2 regions of the Leifsonia sp. AG29 genome follow, and region 2 is predicted to be linked to the other one. Evidence: predicted binding sites of a transcription regulator. Region 2 holds the regulator's gene; the other holds the start of a gene.
The links. Region 2 encodes LexA, which represses DNA repair genes until DNA is damaged. Its sites were predicted from a motif close to TCGAACANNTGTTCGA; they were not measured.
Positions count from the first base shown of each region.

Region 1: the regulator LexA is predicted to act here: its motif matches at 5,646-5,661, upstream of uvrA (excinuclease ABC subunit UvrA).

Region 1 covers NZ_VMSF01000001.1:1,728,903-1,736,287, forward strand. The annotation lists gene rapZ (RNase adapter RapZ) at 1-600, opposite strand, end outside; gene uvrC (excinuclease ABC subunit UvrC) at 637-2,652, opposite strand; gene uvrA (excinuclease ABC subunit UvrA) at 2,656-5,532, opposite strand; gene FPT20_RS08380 (hypothetical protein) at 5,750-6,244, opposite strand; gene FPT20_RS08385 (DUF58 domain-containing protein) at 6,241-7,385, opposite strand, start outside.
Region 2 covers NZ_VMSF01000001.1:2,022,691-2,030,075, reverse strand. The annotation lists gene FPT20_RS09785 (methylenetetrahydrofolate reductase) at 1-166, shown strand, start outside; gene metE (5-methyltetrahydropteroyltriglutamate--homocysteine S-methyltransferase) at 163-2,508, shown strand; gene lexA (transcriptional repressor LexA) at 2,569-3,252, opposite strand; gene FPT20_RS09770 (LysM peptidoglycan-binding domain-containing protein) at 3,518-3,898, shown strand; gene FPT20_RS09765 (histidinol-phosphate transaminase) at 3,952-5,070, shown strand; gene hisB (imidazoleglycerol-phosphate dehydratase HisB) at 5,067-5,669, shown strand; gene hisH (imidazole glycerol phosphate synthase subunit HisH) at 5,666-6,328, shown strand; gene priA (bifunctional 1-(5-phosphoribosyl)-5-((5-phosphoribosylamino)methylideneamino)imidazole-4-carboxamide isomerase/phosphoribosylanthranilate isomerase PriA) at 6,386-7,132, shown strand; gene FPT20_RS09745 (SseB family protein) at 7,116-7,385, shown strand, end outside.

The sequences.
Region 1 (7,385 bases), 290 kb from region 2:
CGGGTCCCAGAACGGATTCGGGAGGAACCGGGCGTCGGCCACCATGTCGGCGTCCGGAGGGAGGCCGTACTTGAACCCGAAGCTCAGCACCGTGATCTGCACGCCGGCGGTGTTCTCGGTGGCGAACGTCTCCGTGATGTTGGTCGCCAGCTGGTGGATGTTGAGATCGGAGGTGTCGACGATGATGTCGCTCGCCTCCCGGATCTCGCGCAGCCGGGCGCGCTCGGCCGTGATGCCGTCGAGGATCGTCCCGTTGCCCTGCAGCGGGTGTGGGCGGCGCACCTGCTCGAAGCGTCGCACGAGCACCGCGTCGGACGCCTCGAGGAACAGCACCCGGACCTTTGTGCCCTCGCGGAGGCTCTGGATCATGTCGCGGAGATCGGCGAAGAAGTTCCGGCCGCGGACGTCGACGACGGCCGCGATCCGCGGCAGGCCGGAGTCGGCCCGGTTCGCGAGCTCGATCAGGGGGCGGAGCATCTGCGGCGGCAGATTGTCGACCACGTACCAGTCGAGGTCCTCCAGGGCGTTCGCCACGGTGGAGCGTCCGGCGCCCGACATGCCGGTGACGATCAGCACCTCCTGCTGCTCGGTGTCCGTCATCGCCGGTGCCCTTCCGCTCGCCGTGTGCCTCCCAGCCTAGCGATCGGCCGGGTCTGCGGCGGCCTGCTGCGCCCCCTCCCCTGCTAGACGCTCGTAGACGGCGGCGGCCGTGGTCTTCCCGACGCCGCGGACCTCGGCGATCTGCTCGGGCGTGGCCTTGCGCAGCTGCGCGACCGAGCCGAAGTGCTTGAGCAGCTCCTTCACGCGCGCCGGACCCAGCCCCGGGATCTCGCCGAGGACGGTGGTGATGTCGCGCTTGCGCCGCGACCGCTGGTAGGTGATGGCGAACCGGTGAGCCTCGTCGCGCAGCCGCTGGATCAGGAACAGGGCGTCGCTGTTCCGCGGGAGGATCACGGGGAAGTCGGAGTCGGGCAGCCAGATCTCCTCGAGCCGCTTGGCGATCCCCGCCAGCTGGATCCCCTGCACGCCGGACTCCTCGAGCGCCCGCTGGGCGGCAGCGACCTGCGGCTGGCCGCCGTCGACGATGAGGAGGTTCGGTGGATACGAGAACTTCTTCCGGCGTCGTTCGGCCGAATCCTCGGCGGCGGCGGCTGAGACGTCGATGACCGGGTCGTCTCCCCCGCCGACCGCATCGCCGGCGGCGCCGGGGTCGGCGGATGCCGTGGCGCCGTCGTCGGCGAGATAGGCGAGACGGCGCGACAGCACCTGGTAGATCGACTCGGTGTCATCCGTGGACTCGGGGATACTGAACCGGCGGTACTGATCCTTGCGCGGGAGACCGTCCTCGAAGACGACCATCGACGCGACGATGTTCGTGCCGCTCAGGTGCGAGACGTCGAAGCACTCCATGCGCAGTGGCGCCTCGTCCATGCCGAGCGCGTCCTGGATGTCGTTCAGGGCCTTCGATCGCGCCACGAAGTCGCTGCTGCGCCGGGTCTTGTAGAGGATGAGCGCGTTCTTCGCGTTCATCGCCACGGTCTGGGCCAGCGCGGCCTTGTCGCCGCGCTGCGCGATCTTGAGCTCCACGCGGCCGGTCAGCCGCCCGCGCGGCGCCGACGGATCGGAGATCTCTCGCCGGCGCTGCGTGAGCCACTGCTCGAGCTCGGCGGCGTCCTCCGGGAGCTCGGGGACGAGGATCTCGCGCGGCGGAGCGTCGGCACCCTCGTAGGCGTTCTGGACCACGGTCTCGACGAGCTCGCCCAGCTCCATGTCGAGTTCCTTGTCGACGACCCAGCTCCGCACACCGCGGATCCGGCCGCCGCGCACGATGAACTGCTGCACGGCGGCGGCCAGCTCGTCGTGGGCGATGCCGAACACGTCGGCGTCGACGTTCTCCGGGAGGACGACCGCCGTCTTGCCGAGCGCACCCTCCAGAGCCTGGATCGCGTCGCGATGCCGGGCCGCGGCCTCGTAGTCCATCGTGCTGGCGGCCTGCTTCATCTTCTCGTTCAGGTCGCGCAGGTAGCCGCTGTCGTTGCCGGCCATGAACGACGCGAAGTCGATCGCGAGAGCCTTGTGATCGCCCGGGGAGATCCGGCCGACGCAGGGGGCCGCGCACTTGCCGATGTCGCCCAGGAGGCACGGCCTCCCCGTCAGCTCGGCGCGGCGGTAGACGCCGTCGGAGCAACTGCGGACCGGGAAGGCCTTCAGCATCAGGTCGACCGTCTCGCGGATCGCCCAGACCTTCGTGTACGGCCCGAAGTAGCGGGCGTCCTTGATGTTGCGATTGCGCGTGATCATCACCCGCGGGATGCGGTCCCCCAGCGTCACCGCCAGGTACGGGTAGGTCTTGTCGTCCCGGAACTTGACGTTGAACGGAGGGTTGAACTCCTTGATCCAGGTGTACTCGAGCTGGAGCGCCTCGTACTCGCTCGCGACGACCGTCCACTCCACGCTGGCCGCCGTGGTGACCATGCGGCGGGTGCGCTCGTGGAGGCTGCGGAGCGGCTGGAAGTAGTTGCTCAGCCGCGAGCGGAGGTTCTTGGCCTTGCCGACGTAGAGCACCCGTCGGTTCTTGTCGCGGAAGCGGTAGACGCCGGGCTGCGTGGGGATCTCGCCGGCCTTCGGCCGGTAGCTGACGGTCTCGGCCATCCCCTATGCCGCGCCCTGAGCGCTCTCGCCCTGCAGGATCTCCTTGAGGAAGTACCCGGTGTGGCTGCCCGGCGCCTCGGCGACCTGCTCGGGTGTCCCCGTGGCGATGACCTGACCGCCGCCGGCGCCGCCCTCCGGACCCATGTCGATGAGCCAGTCGGCCGACTTGATCACGTCGAGGTTGTGCTCGATGACGATGACGGTGTTGCCCTTGTCGAGCAGGCCGTTGAGCACCAGGAGGAGCTTGCGGACGTCTTCGAAGTGGAGGCCGGTGGTCGGCTCGTCGAGCACGTAGACGCTCCGCCCGTTCGACCGGCGCTGCAACTCGGTCGCCAGCTTGACGCGCTGCGCCTCGCCGCCGGAGAGCGTTGTCGCGCTCTGACCGAGCCGGACGTAGCCGAGGCCCACGTCGACCAGCGTCTGCAGGTACCGGTGGATCGCCGAGATCGGCTTGAAGAACTCGGCCGCCTCGCTGATCGGCATGTCGAGGACCTCGGCGATGTTCTTCCCCTTGTAGTGGACCGTGAGGGTGTCCCGGTTGTACCGGGCGCCTCCGCACACCTCGCACGCGACGTAGACGTCGGGCAGGAAGTTCATCTCGATCTTGATCGTGCCGTCTCCGGAGCACGCCTCGCAGCGGCCGCCCTTGACGTTGAAGCTGAAGCGGCCGGGCTGGTACCCGCGTGCCTTCGCCTCCGGGGTCTCGGCGAACAGCGTGCGGATGCGGTCGAACACGCCGGTGTAGGTGGCGGGGTTCGACCGCGGGGTGCGGCCGATCGGCGCCTGGTCGACGTGGACGACCTTGTCGAGGTTCTCGAGGCCGGTGACCGTGCGGTGCTTGCCGGGGACCTTCCTGGCGCCGTTCAGCTTGTTGGCGAGCACCCGGTAGAGGATGTCGTTCACGAGCGAGGACTTGCCCGACCCGGACACGCCCGTGACGGCGACGAAGGTGCCGAGCGGGAAGTCGACCGTCACCTTCTTGAGGTTGTTCGCCTCCGCATCGACCACGCGGATCATGCGCTTCTTGTCGACCTTGCGGCGCTTCGACGGGACCGCGATCTCCCGACGGCCGGCGAGGTAGTCCCCGGTCAGCGACTCGGTGTTCGCCACCAGCTCGTCGTACGAACCGGAGTGGACCACGTGGCCACCGTTGACACCGGCGCCCGGTCCGATGTCGACGATCCAGTCGGCCGTGCGGATGGTGTCCTCGTCGTGCTCGACCACGATGAGCGTGTTGCCGAGGTCGCGCAGCGCGACGAGCGTGTCGATGAGGCGGCGGTTGTCGCGCTGGTGCAGACCGATGCTCGGCTCGTCGAGCACGTAGAGCACGCCGGTGAGCCCGGAACCGATCTGCGTCGCCAGGCGGATGCGCTGCGCCTCACCCCCCGAGAGAGTCGCCGCGGCCCGGGACAGGTCGAGGTAGCTCAGTCCGACCTGGATGAGGAAGTCGAGGCGGATCTTGATCTCGCGGAGGACCTGGGCGCCGATCTTCTGCTCGCGCTCGGTGAGGTGCAGCTTCTCCATGAACGACCGGGCGTCGCTGAGGCTCAGCTCGGAGGCGTCGGCGATGCTCTTGCCGTGCACGAGGACGGCCAGCACCTCGGGCTTCAGCCGCTTGCCCTTGCACACCGGGCACGGCACCTCCCGCAGGTACTCGGCCCAGCGGGCGCGCTGCGTGTCGGTCTCGGCCTGCAGGTACTGGCGCTCGATGTACGGGACCACTCCCTCGAAACCGGAGGTGTACGACATCTCGCGGCCGTATCGGTTCTTCCAGCGGACCTTGACCTCGAAGTTGTCCCCGTTCAGGACGGCCTCCTTGACGTTCGCGGGAAGCTTGCCCCACGGCGTCTTGAGGGAGAACTTGAGATCGCGGGCGAGGCCCTCGAGGAGCTTCTCGTAGTACTGGAACAGTCCTTTGCCCTGCGTCGTCCAGGGGACGATGACGCCCTCGGCGATGCTGAGGCTGTCGTCGCCGAGCAGCAGGTCTTCATCGACCGCCATGCGGGTCCCGAGGCCCGAGCATTCCGGGCACGCGCCGAACGGCGCGTTGAACGAGAAGGTGCGGGGCTCGATCTCGGTCAGCTGGATCGGGTGACCGTTGGGGCACGAGAGCTTCTCGCTGAACGACTGCCACGCCTCCGGTCCTTCGCGGTCGACGAAGTTGACCTGCACGAGCCCGTCGGTCAGCCCGAGGGCCGTCTCGAGCGAGTCGGTCAGCCGGCCCAGGATGTCGGGGCCGGCCACGAGGCGGTCGACGACGACCGAGATGTCGTGCTTGTACTGCTTCTTGAGCGTCGGAGGCTCGGACAGCTGCACCTGCTGCCCGTCCACCAGGGCGCGCGAGTACCCGCTCGCCGCGAGTTCCTTGAAGAGGTCGACGAACTCGCCCTTCTTCTGCGAGACGACCGGGCTCACCACCATGTAGCGGGTACCGGGTTCGAGCTCCATCAGCTGGTCGGCGATCTGCTGCACGGTCTGACGCTGGATGCGCTCACCGCACACGGGGCAGTGCGGCACCCCGATGCGGGCCCACAGCAGTCGCATGTAGTCGTAGATCTCGGTGATCGTGCCCACCGTCGACCGCGGGTTGCGGTTGGTGGACTTCTGATCGATGGACACGGCAGGACTCAGACCCTCGATGAAGTCGACATCCGGCCGGTCCACCTGGCCCAGGAACTGCCGGGCGTACGCCGACAGGGACTCGACGTAGCGCCGCTGCCCTTCCGCGAAGATCGTGTCGAACGCGAGCGACGACTTACCCGATCCGGACAGTCCCGTGAACACGACGAGGGAGTCGCGCGGGATCTCGAGGTCGACGTTGTGCAGATTGTGCACGCGGGCTCCGCGCACGCTCAGGTGGGAACCCGCGATCTTGCTCATGCTTCCCCGACTGCCGCTCAGACTGCTGCTCACTCGTTCCATTCTCCGCTATCCGTCGTCTGCTCCGGGGGCTGTTCGCCCAGCGCGCACCTGGCCTGCTGCGCGCGAGGCGCTCGAAGATCCGTTCGATTCTACCCGTCTTGAGGCAGAGCGCTCCCACCTTCGGGAGTGTAGAAGGGACCACCGACATTCGTTCGCGCCGGGAGCTCGACGGCCCTCAGTCCGGACGGCGACGCAGCAGCACGGGAGCGAGTACGGCGACCAGCGCCACCACCGCCGCGCCCGACGCGATCGCCGCGAGGGACTGGGATCCGCGCGCCAGGAGCAGGAGGGCGACCGTGCCCGGCTGGACGACGACCTGCACCCCCAGGTACCGGCGGAGCGACGGGAGGAGCGCGGCGGGCTGCAGGCGTGCGACAAGCGGAGTGACGAGCGCCCAGGAGGCGAGCACGTGCATCGCGTGGACGCCCGCGATCAGGGCGAGCAGCCGCACCGAGGGGCCGCCCGGCTCGAGGAGGCAGGAGAACGCGAGCGCGCCGATCAGGACCCAGGCCGTCAGCCACCGCGGAACGGCGACGGAGATCCCCGCGAGGACGGCGGCGATCGCCTGCCATGGGCCGTTCGGTGTGCCGATCAGCGCCAGAGCCAGCGCGATGGCGACGAACAAAGCCCGAAGCGCCCACCCGGGGACGGTCACGCCCAGGCCGCTCATCGTGGTCGCCTCGGCCGCGAGAGCACCGAGAGCCGCGCCTCCCGCTCGGTCGCGTCGCCCCAGGGGACGAGCTCCGCACCGGAGGCTTCCAGCTGTGCGAGGCGCAGCGCCCGCTCCAGTTCGATCGCGCGCAGTGCGATGCGCTCGCGCAGCGGGAGCTGCGACGAATCGCGGTGCGGCAGGACGTCGACGGCGATCACGCGATGCCCGGCCGCGCGCCAGGAGAGCGCGAGCCGCACGGGCTGATCGTCGAGGAACGTCGCGAACAGGTACACGAGCGCGCCCGGAGCCAGGCGCGGAGGGCGCACGCGATCGTGCGCCGCGCCGGTCGCGCGTGTCAGCTCGACGGCGCGAAGCACGCGTTCGCGATGCCGCGCTCCCGCTCGGGGCGGGACCACTCGGCCCGGGACGGCGAGGTCGTCGAAGCCCACCCGGTCACCGCTCCGCGCGTATGCCGCGGCCAGAGAGGCTGCGGCCTCCCGGGCGACGTCGAGCGACGAGACGGCGGGACGCGGATGGACGCGCGCCCAGTCGCCCACGGGAGCACCGAGGTCGTCGCGCGAGTCGATCACGAGCTGGATCGCGGCGTCCGAGGTCGCCGTCGTCCGCCGGACGTAGAGCTCCCCCTGACGACCGGCCCTCGCGGTCGCCTTCCAGTCGATGCGCCGGAGCCGGTCGCCCGGCCGGAACACGTCGATGTCTCGGAACTCCCCGCCCTCGCCCGGCCGGCTGGAGGTGTGCTGACCCGTGAGGCCGAGGAGCCTCGCGGGCAGCGGGAGGCTCCGCACCACCCGCCGCAGCGGGGACACCACGCGCTCGACCTGCGCCTCCGCCCCCGGCTCCCCCACCCATCCGGCGTCTGCACCGACCGGCCTCGCACGGACCGCGAGGAGCCGCTGCGGCCCCGAATGCACGAGCGGGACGTCGATTCGCAGCGCCGCTCCGGCGCGCGGGGTGACCACGGCATCGACAGGAGGCGCGCCCGCCCGGGTCAGCCGGAGGTGGAGGGCATCGGAGCGGGAGGACGCGGAGACTGAGACGTCGACACCGGTGAGGGCGGCTTCCGGTGTAGCCGAGAGCGCCAACGCCGGCGGAACAGCCGCCGCTGTGGTGACCTCGACCGCGTCGGTGGCCGGCCGCC
Region 2 (7,385 bases):
CGGCCGCCGGCTGCTCGACGGCGGCGCTCCCGGACTCCACCTGTACACGTTCAATCAGCACGAAGCGGTGCTGGCGGTGCTCGAACGCGCGGGCGTGCTCGCGAACGCGAGCGCCGCGACCGCTCCCGCCTCCACCCGCACCATCCCAGAGAGTGAGACAGCATGACCGACACCACCCCCGCCTTCCCGACGGGCACCATCCTCGGCTACCCGCGCATCGGCCGCCGGCGCGAGCTCAAGAAGGCCGTCGAGGCGTTCTGGGCCGGTTCCACCACCGCCGACGAGCTGGAGGCGACCGCGGCCGAGCTTCGTGCGGCGACGCGGGAGCGGCTGGCTGGTCTTGGCCTCGGCCGCGACGACGCCTCCATCCCCGAGAGCTTCAGCTTCTACGACCAGGTGCTCGACGCGGCCGTCGCCGTCGGCGCGGTTCCGTCCCGGTTCGCTGATCTGGCCTCTGCGGACGGGTCGATCGATCTCGCCGGGTACTTCACCATCGCGCGGGGCGAGGGCGAGCGCGCGCCGCTCGAGATGACCAAGTGGTTCGACTCGAACTACCACTACCTCGTGCCGGAGATCGGCCCGGAGACGGAGTTCCGGCTCGCGTCCGACCGCATCGTCCGCGAGTTCGAGGAGGCGGCGGCCGCGGGCTTCGTGACGCGTCCCGTCCTCGTCGGCCCGGTGACGTTCCTCCTGCTCAGCAAGCCGAGCGACGAGGCGCCCGAGGGGTTCCGACCGCTGTCGCGTCTCGCCGACCTGGTTCCCGTCTACCGCGAGCTCCTCGCCCGCCTCGCGGAGGCCGGGGCGCCGTGGGTGCAGCTCGACGAGCCGGCCCTCGTCAGCGAGAGCATCGACGAGCCGCGGGAAGCCGTCCTCGCGGCCGTCCGCCAGGCCTACGACGCGCTCGGCGCCGCCTCCGCTCGTCCGGCGATCTTCGTGGCCGCTCCGTACGGCTCGCTCGACGACGCCCTCCCGGCGCTCGCCTCCACGCCGGTCGAGGCGATCTCCCTCGACCTCGTCCGCGGCACCGTGCCGTCGGGCCTCGACGCCGGGACGGCGACGTCGCTCCTCACCAAGACGCTCGTCGGCGGCGTCATCGACGGACACAACATCTGGCGCGGCGACCTCGACGCCGCGTTCGGCCGGCTCACCGAGCTGCTGTCGCTCAGCCCGAACCTGGCCGTCTCCACCTCCACGTCCCTCCTGCACGTCCCGCACGACATCGAGGACGAGCCCGAGCTCGACGCCCGCCTGCGGAGCTGGCTGGCCTTCGCCGACCAGAAGGTCGGCCAGGTCGCGACGCTCGCGCACGGTCTGACCGACGGGCATGAGGCGATCGAGGAGCAGCTGCGCGCCGCGCGGGAGGCGCTCGCCGACCGCGCGGGTGCGCCCGGCGTCCGCGTCCCGTCGGTGCGCGAGCGCGAGGCGGCCCTCACCGAGGCCGACTACCGGCGTGGCGACTACTCCGCGCGCCTCCAGGCCCAGGAGGAGGCGCTCCACCTGCCGTTCCTGCCGACCACCACGATCGGATCGTTCCCGCAGACCGGCGACATCCGCCGGGCGCGGGCGCAGCTCGCGAAGGGCCTGATCAGCGAGGCGGAGTACCTCGGTCGCATGCGCGACGAGATCAAGCGCGTGGTGGACCTCCAGGAGGAGCTCGGCATCGACGTCGTCGTGCACGGCGAGCCCGAGCGGAACGACATGGTGCAGTACTTCGCCGAGAACCTCGACGGGTTCGCCGTGACGAAGAACGGCTGGGTGCAGTCGTACGGCTCGCGCTGCACGCGTCCGTCGATCCTGTGGGGCGACGTGTCGCGGCCGAAGCCGATCACCGTCGACTGGTCGACCTACGCGCAGTCGCTCACGGAGAAGCCGGTGAAGGGCATGCTCACCGGCCCGGTGACCATCCTGGCCTGGTCGTTCGTGCGCGACGACCAGCCGCTGGCCGAGACCGCCCGTCAGGTCGCCCTCGCGCTGCGCGACGAGATCGCGGACCTCGAGGCCGCGGGAATCCGCGTCGTCCAGGTGGACGAGCCGGCACTGCGCGAGCTGCTCCCGCTGAAGAAGGCCGCTCAGGACGACTACCTCGACTGGTCGGTCGGGTCGTTCCGCCTGTCGACCGCCGGTGTCCGCGACGAGACGCAGATCCACACCCACCTCTGCTACTCGGAGTTCGGCGTGGTCATCGACGCCATCCGGAACCTCGACGCCGACGTCACGAGCATCGAGGCGGCGCGAAGCCGCATGGAGGTGGTGCACGACATCCAGCGCTCGGGCTTCGAGCACGGGATCGGCCCGGGCGTCTACGACATCCACTCGCCGCGCGTGCCCTCGGTCGCCGAGGTGACCGAGCTCCTCGAGACGGCACTCGACGCCATCCCGGGCCGCCAGCTCTGGGTGAATCCGGACTGCGGACTGAAGACCCGCGGCTACGACGAGACCGTCGCGTCGCTCCGCAACATCGTGGAGGCGACCCGCTCGATCCGCGAGAAGGCGGCGGCGACCGTCTGAGTCGCATGACGCAGAAGGGGCGCATCACCTCGCGGTGATGCGCCCCTTCTGCTCCGCGGGTCAGACGGCGCGGAGCACGGCGACGACCTTGCCGAGAACCTGCGCGTAGTCGCCGAGGATCGGCTCGAAGTTGGAGTTGCGGGGGAGCAGCCAGGTGTGGCCGTCGCGCTGGCGGAACACCTTGACGGTGGCCTCCTCGTCGAGCATCGCCGCGACGATGTCGCCGTTCTCGGCGGTGTTCTGGGCGCGGATGACGACCCAGTCCCCGTCGCAGATGGCCGCGTCGATCATCGACTCCCCGACCACCTTCAGCATGAAGAGCTCGCCGTTCCCGACCAGCTGGCGGGGGAGGGGGAACACCTCGTCGACCTGCTGCTCGGCGGTGATCGGGACGCCCGCCGCGATCCGCCCCACGAGCGGCACCATCGTCGCGTCGCCGACCGGGGTCTGGTTCTCGTAGTCGAGCGACGGCGCCGACGAGGCCGGGAGATCGATGAGGATCTCGAGGGCCCGCGGCCGATTCGGGTCGCGGCGCAGGTAGCCGCTGAGCTCGAGCTGGTTGAGCTGGTGGGTCACCGAGGAGAGCGAGGACAGGCCGACGGCGTCGCCGATCTCGCGCATGCTCGGCGGATAGCCGCGCTGGCTCACCGAGCGCTGGATGACCTCCAGGATGGCCAGCTGCTTCTCGCTGAGGTTCTTGCGCCGGCGCGTCCCGCCCCGCTGCGCCTGGTTCTCGTTCGACACGCTCGTCCCTTCGTGGCCCCGCCCGATCGGAGGATGATCAGGCCTGCCGACGGCCTCAGAGCTCGAATGTCGGTGGTGCCTGGTCTGATGTCCTCAGACAGTCGAAACTGTATCCACGATGCAGCGGCGAGACAAACACATGTTCGAGTGTGTCGCGACAGAGTCGCGTCGTCCCGCTCCTCCATCACGGTCTTGCGGTTTCGAACATTCGAAGATACATTCGGAACACAGCTTCGCATCCGCGAAATCTGAGGAGGTCACGGCCATGAGTGCAGTACTGATGAGCGAGTCGGTTCCCACGCTGCGTGCGGTGCCGCCGCTGCCCGAGGGAGCGCGCGTCCGGCTGCGGCTCACCCGGCGCGGCCGGGCCGTCGTGTCCGCCCTCGTCGCGCTCCCGCTGATCGTCGGCGCTCTCGTCTTCGCCCTCAACGGCGGCGGAGCGATCGCGAGCGGTGAGCAGACCCACGCCTCCTTCCACTACGTCACGGTCCAGTCCGGCGACTCCCTCTGGTCGGTCGCCGAGCGCGTTGCGCCGAGCGCCGACCCTCGCGACGTCATCGCCGATCTGGTCTCGCTCAACGGCCTCCAGAGCGCGGTGGTGACGCCCGGCCAGCAGCTGGCCATCCCCGCCAAATACGAGAAGTAGGCGGGCTCGTCACACAGCGGAGCCACCCAGGTCGCGCTGGCTACGATTGAACGGTGACTTCGCTTTCCGAGCTGCCGATCCGAGATGACCTGCGCGGTCGCTCACCGTACGGAGCGCCGCAGCGTCCGGTGCCCGTCGCGCTCAACGTCAACGAGAACACGCATCCCGTGCCGGACGATGTGGCCGCCGACATCGTTGCCCGCGTGGCCGCCGCGGTCGGCACAATCAACCGCTATCCGGACCGCGAGTTCACCGAGCTCCGTGAGGCGTTCGCGCGCTATCTCGGGCACGGTCTCACCGCCGAGCAGCTCTGGGCGGCCAACGGATCGAACGAGGTGCTGCAGCACATCCTCCAGGCCTTCGGCGGCCCGGGCCGGACGCTGCTCGGGTTCGCGCCGACCTACTCGATGTATCCGCTGCTCGCCTCCGGAACCGGCACCGGGTACCTGGCCGGCCGCCGCGACGCCGAGTACGAGCTCTCGCCCGCCACCGCGGCTGCGGAGATCATCCGCCTCGACCCGGATCTCGTGATCCTCTGCTCGCCCAACAACCCGACGGGCACGCCGCTCAGCCTCGAGACTGTGGAGGCGGCCTACGACGCCGCGCGCGGCATGGTGATCGTCGACGAGGCGTACGCCGAGTTCATGCCCGACGGAGAGCCCTCCGCGCTGACGCTCCTCCCCGGGCGGCCGCGCCTCCTCATCTCCCGGACGATGAGCAAGGCCTTCGCGTTCGCCGGAGCGCGCGTCGGCTATCTGGCGGGCGACCCGGCCGCGATCGACGCCCTCCGGCTCGTCCGGCTGCCGTACCACCTGTCGGCGATCACCCAGGCGGCCGCCCTCGGCGCGCTGGCCCACGCCGACGAGATGCTGGCCATGGTCGGCGAGATCCGGGCGCAGCGCGACCGTCTCGTGAGCGAGCTCGCCCGTCTCGGCTACCAGCCCCACCGGAGCGGCAGCAACTTCGTGCTGTTCGGAGGCGTGGACGACCCGGCCGCGACGTTCGAGGCGCTCGCCGAGCGGGGCATCCTCATCCGCGACGTCGGCATCCCGAACCACCTCCGGGTGACCGCCGGCACCGAGGCGGAGACGACGGCCTTCCTCGAGGCGCTCGCCGCCCTCGGGCGGCCCTCGGGGGCGGCTGCCGACGCGCCGATAGGATCGAAGGCATGACGAATCGGACCGCGACGGTCGAACGGGCGACCAGCGAGTCGCAGATCGAGCTGAGCCTCGACCTCGACGGCACCGGCGAGAGCGAGATCCGCACCAGCGTCCCGTTCTACGACCACCTCCTCACGGCGTTCGCGAAGCACTCGCTGACCGACCTCCGCGTCGTGGCCTCGGGCGACACCGACATCGACGTGCACCACACCGTCGAGGACATCGGCATCGTGCTCGGCAAGGCCATCCGGGAGGCGCTCGGCGACAAGTCGGGGATCTCGCGCTACGGCGACGCGCTCGTCCCGCTCGACGAGGCGCTCGTGCAGGCCGTCGTCGACATCTCGGGCCGCCCTTACCTCGTGCACGCCGGTGAGCCGGCCGGGTTCGAGCTGCACCTCATCGGCGGTCACTTCACCGGCTCCATGGTCCGCCACGTGTTCGAGGCGATCTCGTTCAACGCCGCCATCACGACCCACGTCACCGTCCTCGGCGGCCGTGATCCGCACCACATCGCCGAGGCGGAGTTCAAGGCGTTCGCGCGCGCGTTCCGGCAGGCGAAGGCCCTCGACCCCCTGGTCCGCGGCATCCCCTCGACGAAGGGCGCCCTGTGACCACGGCCCCCGGCCTCCGGGCCGACGGGAAGCGCCCCGGCGTGGTGGTCTTCGACTACGGGTCGGGGAATGTCCACTCCGCCGTGAAGGCTCTGGAGACGGCCGGAGCCGACGTCGAGCTGACCGGGAACCGCCGTCGTGCCCTCGAGGCCGACGGACTCCTCGTCCCGGGGGTCGGAGCGTTCACGGCGGTCGTCGACAGTCTCCGCGCCTCCCACGGCGACGAGGTGATCGACCGACGCCTGGCGGGCGGCCGCCCCGTCCTCGGCATCTGCGTCGGCATGCAGGTCCTGTTCGAGCGCGGCGTCGAGCACGGCATCGAGACCGAGGGTCTCGGCGAGTGGCCGGGGACGGTCGACCTCATCCGCGCCGATGTCGTGCCCCACATGGGCTGGAACACGGTGGAAGCGCCCGAGGACTCGGCCTTGTTCGCCGGGATCCGCGACGAGCGCTTCTACTTCGTGCACTCGTACGCGGCTCGGGAGTGGACGCTCGAGGCGAGCGGGCCCTTCCCGAAGCCGCGCGTCACCTGGGCCCAGCACGGGTCCCGGTTCGTCGCGGCCGTCGAGAACGGGCCGCTCAGCGCGACGCAGTTCCACCCCGAGAAGTCCGGGCAGGCCGGGATCCGGCTGCTCCGCAACTGGGTCTCCGCGCTCTAGGCGCCGGATCCCCGGCCCCGGGCCGCCACGCTCCCACCGATTCGAGGAAGACACACAGTGACCGATTTCATCAGCACGCCCCGGCTCGTCCTGCTCCCGGCGGTCGACGTCGCGGACGGGAAGGCCGTGCGCCTCACCCAGGGCGAGGCCGGCAGCGAGACGAACTACGGCGACCCGGTCGATGCCGCCGCGGAGTGGGCGGAGGCCGGAGCGGAGTGGATCCACCTCGTCGACCTCGACGCGGCATTCGGGCGCGGCGACAACCGCGGCCTGCTGCGGCGCGTCATCAAGCAGGTCAAGGGCGTCAACATCGAGCTGTCGGGGGGCATCCGGGACGACGAATCGCTCGAGCAGGCGCTCGAGGCGGGCGCGACGCGCGTCAACCTGGGCACGGCCGCGCTCGAGAACCCCGAGTGGGCCGCGACCGTGATCGGCCGCTACGGCGAGGCGATCGCCGTCGGACTCGACGTGCGCGGAACGACGCTCGCCGCACGCGGCTGGACCCGGGAGGGCGGCGACCTCTGGGAGGTGCTCGAGCGGCTCGAGGAGGCCGGGTGCGCCCGCTACGTCGTCACCGACGTCACGAAGGACGGCACCCTCCGCGGTCCCAACATCGATCTCCTGAAGCAGGTGACGGAGCGGACGGACCGCCCGGTGGTCGCCTCGGGCGGAATCTCGAGCCTCGACGACATCGCCGCACTGCGCGAGCTCGTGCCGCTGGGCGTCGAGGGCGCCATCGTGGGCAAGGCGCTGTATTCGGGTGCGTTCACCCTCCCCGAGGCGCTGGATGTCGCCGGGCGCTGACGCGGGATCCGAGGGCGCGAGAGAGCGGCCCCGACCCGGCGCGCCGTCCGCGTCCGGAGCGGACCGGCTCGCCGGGTTCGCCGCGAGCCTCGCGGCCGATGCGGCGCGCGCCGCGGATTCCGCGGGTCAGCCCTGGGCCGGTCGCGAGTTCGACGACAACCCGTTCGGAGACGACGACGGGGCCGCGCCTCCCGAACTGCTGGTGGCGCTCGCCGCGTTCCGCCGCGGCCAGGCCGGTCCGGAGGCCGTGGTC